DNA from 2 places in the Pseudoduganella rhizocola genome. Region 1 is predicted to be linked to the other one. Evidence: predicted binding sites of a transcription regulator. Region 1 holds the regulator's gene; the other holds the start of a gene.
What was found. The regulator LexA, encoded in region 1, represses DNA repair genes until DNA is damaged. The targets are predictions, from matches to a motif close to ACTGTATNNNNATACAGT.
Positions count from the first base shown of each region.

Region 1 (3,410 bases):
CCACATCGGTGTGCAGGGCCACGGACACCGGGTGCTCGCCGGTGGTCTTCAGCGGGCCGGTCGGCATGCGCACGGCCGCTTTTTCCACAGCGAAACCGGCCTTGGTCAGCGCTTCAGCGATGTCGAAGTTGGTCACGGAACCGAACAGGCGGCCATCCACGCCGGCCTTCTGGGCCACGGTGACGGTCATTCCGTTCAGCTTGTCGCCTTGTGCCTGGGCCGCTGCCAGCTTGGCGGCAGCGGCTTTTTCCAGTTCGGCGCGCTTGGCTTCGAATTCGGCCACGGCCGCGGTGGTGGCGCGGCGCGCCAGTTTTTGCGGGATCAGGAAGTTACGGGCGTAACCGTCCTTGACTTTCACCACGTCGCCCAGGTTGCCGACGTTGATAACTTTTTCCAACAGAATGATTTGCATAGTGTTCTCCAGGATTGATCAGCGGCGCGATTAAGCGTGGTGCAGATCGGTGTAAGGCAGCAGGGCCAGATAGCGGGCGCGCTTGATCGCGGTGTCAACCTGGCGCTGGTAGTGCGCCTTGGTGCCGGTCAGGCGGGCCGGCATGATCTTGCCGTTTTCCTGGACGAAGTCCTTCAGGGTGTCCACGTCTTTGTAGTCCACCTGTTCCACGCCGGCGGCGGTGAAGCGGCAGAACTTCTTGCGCTTGAACAGAGGGTTTTGCTGTTTGCGCTTCTCTTTCAGCTTGAGCTTGTTTTTGTCGAACTTTTTACCGAATGCCATTTTAGGCTCCTGTATCTAAATGTGCGCTGCTCTGGGCAGCACGGAAATCAATGATGTGAAATACCAGGCTTTTGCTATTGCGGTTCTTCTTCGCCAGGAAACCGCTGAACTCATACACGCCACCGAGGGCTGCCTGGTTGAACCGTCCGGAGATTTCGCCTGCCGCAACGGCGGCGATCTCGAATTCGGTCAAGCGGGCGATGCCTGCCTCCATCTGCTGCGAACTGTGCTGCAATACTGCATTCACAATCGGCATGCCGGCCGGGGTGTAGCGCAGGGCGTCCCGTTCGGTGATGAGGGCGGTGAACTGAAGCTGGTTCAGGTCCGTTCCTGATTAAGACTTAGGCCGCGGCAGGGGCAGCTGCTGGTGCTTCGGCGCGGTGGCTCTTGGCCGCATCTTCACGCTGGACCGACTTCATCATCGGCGAAGGAGCGGTTTCCGCTTTCTTCATCTTGACGGTCAGGTGACGCAGCACGGCATCATTGAATTTGAACGCGGTTTCCAGTTCGACCAGAGTTTCGTTGTCGCACTCGATGTTCATGCAGATGTAGTGTGCTTTCGCCAGTTTCTGGATCGAGTACGCCATTTGACGGCGGCCCCAATCTTCCACGCGGTGCACGTTACCGCCGCGCGAGGTCACGCTGGCCTTGTAACGTTCGATCATCGCGGGCACTTGCTCGCTCTGGTCCGGATGGACGATAAATACGATTTCATAGTGACGCATGCAAACTCCCTTAAGGACTGTGAAAATAGCCCACCCCGGCGTCAAGACGAGTGTGGGAAGAGGTAAGCCCGCAAGCATAGCAGCTTTTCGCCCCGATTGGAAGAGCGGGACCGGCTGACACCACGGTGCCTGACCCCAGGGTGTCAGCTTTCCCCATAAAAAGCTTGCAATATCCGACACACTGTACAAAAATACAGTCTGTCGATATTCACAGTGGCCACCCATGATCAAACTGACTGCAAGGCAGGAAGAAATCCTCAATCTCATCAAGGATGCGATCGAGAACACCGGCTTCCCGCCGACCCGCGCCGAGATTGCGGCCGAGCTGGGCTTCAAGTCGGCCAATGCCGCCGAGGAGCACCTGAAAGCGCTGGCGCGCAAGGGCGCCATCGAAATCACCGCCGGCACTTCGCGCGGCATCCGCCTGCTGGGTTCGTTTGCCGAGTCCAGCGCGCCGATGCCGCACGTCCCGGCCCCGGTCCTGATGAGCCTGCCACTGATCGGCCGCGTGGCGGCCGGCTCGCCCATCCTGGCCCAGGAAAACCTGGAAACCAGCTACAGCGTCGACCCCAAGCTGTTCAGCAGCAAGCCGGACTACCTGCTCAAGGTGCGCGGCGAGTCGATGCGGGACATCGGCATCATGGACGGCGACCTGCTGGCCGTGAAGAAGGTGGACAGCGCCAAGAACGGCCAGATCGTGGTGGCCCGCCTCGGCAACGAAGTCACCGTCAAGCGCTACCGGCGCAACGGCGCCACCATCGAGCTGCTGCCGGAGAATTCCGACTTCAAGACCATCACCGTGCAGCCGGAGGACGAATTCGCCCTGGAAGGCCTGGCGGTAGGGCTGTTGCGCAGCTGGCACTGATGGCGATCCAGCTCTACGGCAGCTGCGAGTCCGGCCACAGCTACAAAGTCCAGCTGATGCTGAATGTGGCCGGCGTGCCGCACAGCTACGAGGAAATCGACCTGCGCCTGGCGCGGGCCGACCGTCCGGAACCCTTCCGCAGCCTGGCGCGCTACGGCGAGGTGCCGCTGCTGGTGCATGACGGCAAGCCCTACGTGCAGTCCAACGCCATCCTGCTGCACCTGGCGCAGCACCTGCGAGCTTACGGCGGCGAAACGGCGGAGCGCCTGGAGCGCGTGCGCGAATGGCTGTTCTGGGAAGCGAACCGGGTCGGCATGTCGATGGCCCACCTGCGCTATGGGCAGAAGTTCGACGACGAGGGCGCCTATGCGGGCACGGTGCTGCCCTGGTTCCGGCGCCGCTTCGACGCCGACATGCTCAGGCTGGAAGAGGAATTCGCCGACGGCCGCGCCTTCCTGCTGGACGACGCGCCCAGCGCGGCCGACTTCTCGCTGTGCGGCTATATGTACTGGCCGGAACAGGCCAAGGTGGACTACCCGGCGCGGGTGCAGGCCTGGCTGGACCGCATCGCGGCCCTGCCCGGCTGGCGCCACCCCTACCGCATGCCGGGCGCCGATCCCTGGTAAGCCGCCCTAGTGGCGCGCGCCATAATAGGTGCCGCGGCTCTCGGCCGCCGTCATCGAGACGCGGCGCGCATGGGCGTTCCAGTCGGAGGCAAATGCCGCAGCGCGGGCGGCCGCCAGCGCGCGCGACTGCCCGATCCAGCGGGCCCGCTGCAGCTGCGCCTCGGCAGCGGCGTCTTCGGCCTCCTGCACCAGCTTCAGGTAGGTGTCCTGCCCCAAGGCCTCATTGCTGTCGAACTCCGCATTCAGGCGCTCAGCATAGCGGTTATAGCAAGCCTGCCAGTTGCGGTACTCCTGCTCCGTGCGCTGGGCGGCGGCCTCGTTCGAGACCGCCACGAATGCCGGCAGCTTGCAGCCGGACTGGCTATACGCGAGGTGATCGAAGGAAGTAGCGGCGGAAGCACTGCCCGCCATGGCAGCCAGGATGATTGCAGCGATGCGTTTCATTGCAGACCTCTTCGGAC
Region 1 covers NZ_JBJQIK030000002.1:67,327-70,736, reverse strand. The annotation lists gene rplI (50S ribosomal protein L9) at 1-412, opposite strand, end outside; gene rpsR (30S ribosomal protein S18) at 443-733, opposite strand; gene priB (primosomal replication protein N) at 735-1,055, opposite strand; gene rpsF (30S ribosomal protein S6) at 1,075-1,458, opposite strand; gene lexA (transcriptional repressor LexA) at 1,682-2,323, shown strand; gene ACJRPG_RS03880 (glutathione S-transferase family protein) at 2,323-2,949, shown strand; gene ACJRPG_RS03875 (hypothetical protein) at 2,956-3,393, opposite strand.

Region 2 (3,410 bases), on a different contig from region 1:
AGTGATCAACCAATCCCGAAACCCCTCAACAACACGCGCTCTATCGCCGTTATTAGTCAATAACGTTGGCATTCTGTTGCCATAAACGTATGGAGCAACAGCCCAGCCAGAGGTACTCAGAACCAATGACACGTGGGGTACCCATTCCGCGTCACTAAGAATGCCATGGATTGGGATAACGACCCCTTTGAGTTGCTGTAAAGACGTAATTTTGCGCCCCTGATAACTGGCTAAGGCAATATCAAAAAGCTCGTTCTTACGATATGGAGTGTGATGGGTTTTGACTTGACTGTCGAACTTGATCTGGACGATGCCTCGAGGGGTCTCGCGACGCGAGGTAGCAAGAACCTTTATGAACGCTTCACAAATTTCGGGCTGATCTTCTGAAAGGATCTGAATGTCGCATCGGACGCCATCATACTCTAATAATTCGACATTACGCGGAATATCCTTTGCCTGTTTAAAAAATACGATTACATCTATATCGTTTGGGTATTGAGTACCCGTGACAAACGAGCCACCAATTACAATCGAGGTTGCGTCATTTCGATTGGCCCAATTACATATATCGGTAAACGCTTGGCGAAATCTAGGACGTATAGCTGAAAAAATATTTTCGTTTTCGCGAAGGGAACAAAACGTCTCAAGAAATTGTTCTTCTGTGATTTCATGGGTTCCGGGACTGAGATTTCCGTCAGTGTCTATGTGTAATTTAGGCAAAATCATGAGTGGATTCGAAGGCTTCGTGATTAACAATGTCTCAGACGTTTACCGGACTGCCGCGAGTCGGTCGGCCTATCCCTTTAAAACACTACCAATGATAGCGCCCGCCAACGCACCTAACGCACCGGCCAACGGCACCCACCACCTGGATTCTCGTCGCAGTTCGACAGCCCGAGTGTGGAGGTTTGTGGCCGCGTCAATCAAAGTTTTGATGTCTCCCGGACCAAGTGGAGGTCGGGAGAGACGCGTTGTTTCGTCCTCGTCCAATAACTTATATTCCTGCTCTGTTAGCATTTCCTGGCGGTCGACATGGTAGCGCTTAGGGTACTGCCGCCGCCAAACAAGCGAAGCAAGCTTCCTTGTGGTATCCAGACGGAAGAACTCGGGATGTTCCACAAATACTTTTTTCCAGTACTCAGACTTGGAATCATCTCCAGTAATTCTCACCGCCCATTTTTCGAAAGACTGCATATGAAAATCATAGACAGCCATTGCTTGGATGGCAGCGATAACGTCGGCAAGCCTATTTGGGCTAGCAATATATGGTGACTCAGGCTTAGCTCTCATTCACGGCCTCTTGGTAATTAGGTAAGAGATAAGGGAGTTGGTTCAAATTTCGCTACTCTTGGTCCTTCCCGTCTAAGCAGCAGCATAGCACCTTGCCTTGGCGAAAAACTAACGCTTTGTCACATAAGCAAGCAGTGAGGGCTGATTCGTCGCCTGCCCCGCAGACCCTACGGTTGCAGCGTTTGTCCAGAGTCATGGAGCGACCCGCGAAGTTGCGCTCTATTCCAATGGTGCTGAGCCACCGCGCTCTTACGCCATAACCTGCACTGCGCTGACGCGGGTCTGCTCTATCCAGGAGCCATTTCAACCCACAATCGTGTCGTGCTTCGCTTGAAGGATTGACGACTGCGCACGAATTGGATACTGTATGTTTATACAGTATTTCGCTCCCCAATATGCCTCCACCAGCGCCCCAGCTACCCGACTATGCGGAACTGCAGTGCCTCTCGCACTACAGCTTCCTGCGCGGCGCCTCCGCGCCCGAGGACCTGGTGGCGCGCGCCGCAGCGCTCGGCTACGCCGCCATCGCGATCACCGACGAGTGCACACTGGCCGGCGTCGTGAAGGCGCATCTGGCGGCGAAAGAAGTCAAACTGAAGCTATTGGTCGGCAGCCAGATGACGGTGACGCCGGAAGACGGCAGCCCGCCTTTCGGCCTACTGGTGCTGGCCATGGACCGCAACGGCTACGGCAACCTCAGCGAGCTGATCACCGTGGCCCGCACCCGCTCGGACAAGGGCGAATACCGGCTGCACCCGCGCGACCTCGGCGCGCCGCCGCCCGACCTGCAGGCACTGCGCGGCCTGCCCGGCTGCCAGCTGGTGCTGCTGCCGCGCTATGGCGCCAGCGCGGAGGAACTGACCGGTCCCGCCGTCTGGCTGCAGGCGCTGGCGCCCGGCCGGGTACGCATCGCCCTCACGCTGCATCACCGCTCGAAAGATGAGCGGCAGCGCGCCGCCGTGGCCGCGGTGTCAGCGCAGTGCGGCCTGCCCGTGGTAGCCACCGGCGACGTTTGCATGCATGTGCGCTCATGCAAACCGCTGCAGGACACAATGAGCGCGATCCGGCACGGCATCCCCGTCGCCCAATGCGGCTACAAGCTGCCCTCGAACGCCGAGCAGCACCTGCGCTCCCGCCTGCGCCTGGCCAACCTCTACCCGCGCGCCACGCTGGACGAAACCGTGGCCCTTGCCGGCCAGTGCCATTTTTCGCTGGACGAACTGCGCTACGACTACCCGACCGAACTGGTGCCGGAAGGAGAAACCCCCACCAGCTACCTGCGCCAGCAGGCCTACCAGGGCGCCTGGTGGCGCTACCCGCAAGGCCTGCCGGCTACCGTGCAGGACCTGCTGGAGCGCGAGCTGGCCCTGATCGCCGAGCTGCAGTACGAAAGCTACTTCCTCACTGTCTACGACATCGTGCGCTTCGCCCGCACCAACAAGATCCTGTGCCAGGGCCGCGGTTCGGCCGCCAACAGCGCCGTGTGTTATTGCCTGGGCGTCACCGAAGTCGATCCCGCTCGCGGCACGCTGCTTTTCGAGCGCTTCATTTCGAAGGAGCGTAACGAGCCGCCCGACATCGACATCGACTTCGAGCACCAGCGCCGCGAGGAAGTGATCCAGTACATCTACCGCAAGTATGGCCGCACGCGCGCCGCCCTGACGGCGGTCGTCATCAGCTACCGTCCCAAGAGCGTGCTGCGCGACGTCGGCACCGCGCTGGGCGTCGACCTCTCGGTCGTCGACAAGGTCGCCAAAGCCGGCCACAGCTACGGCGGTACCACCGAGCTGCGCCAGCGCATGGCCAGCTGCGGTTTCGATCCGGATGCGCCGGTCGCCATCAAATGGGCCTGGCTGGCGGAACAGATGATGCGCTTCCCGCGGCACATGAGCCAGCACCCGGGCGGCTTCGTCATCTCGCATAGCAAGCTGTCGCGCCTGGTGCCGATCGAGAACGCCGCGATGGCCGAGCGCACCATCGTCCAGTGGGACAAGGACGACCTGGACGCCGTCGGCCTCCTGAAGATCGACATCCTGGCCCTGGGCATGCTGAGCGCGATCCGGCGCGCGCTGGGCTATGTCGCCACCCGGCGCGGCCAGCCCTTCGAGCTGGCCGACGTG
Region 2 covers NZ_JBJQIK030000003.1:403,350-406,759, forward strand. The annotation lists gene ACJRPG_RS09060 (DUF6932 family protein) at 1-726, opposite strand, end outside; gene ACJRPG_RS09065 (hypothetical protein) at 796-1,290, opposite strand; gene ACJRPG_RS09070 (error-prone DNA polymerase) at 1,686-3,410, shown strand, end outside.
Region 2: a site for LexA is predicted at 1,653-1,670, ahead of ACJRPG_RS09070 (error-prone DNA polymerase). Genes of this name have one in related genera too.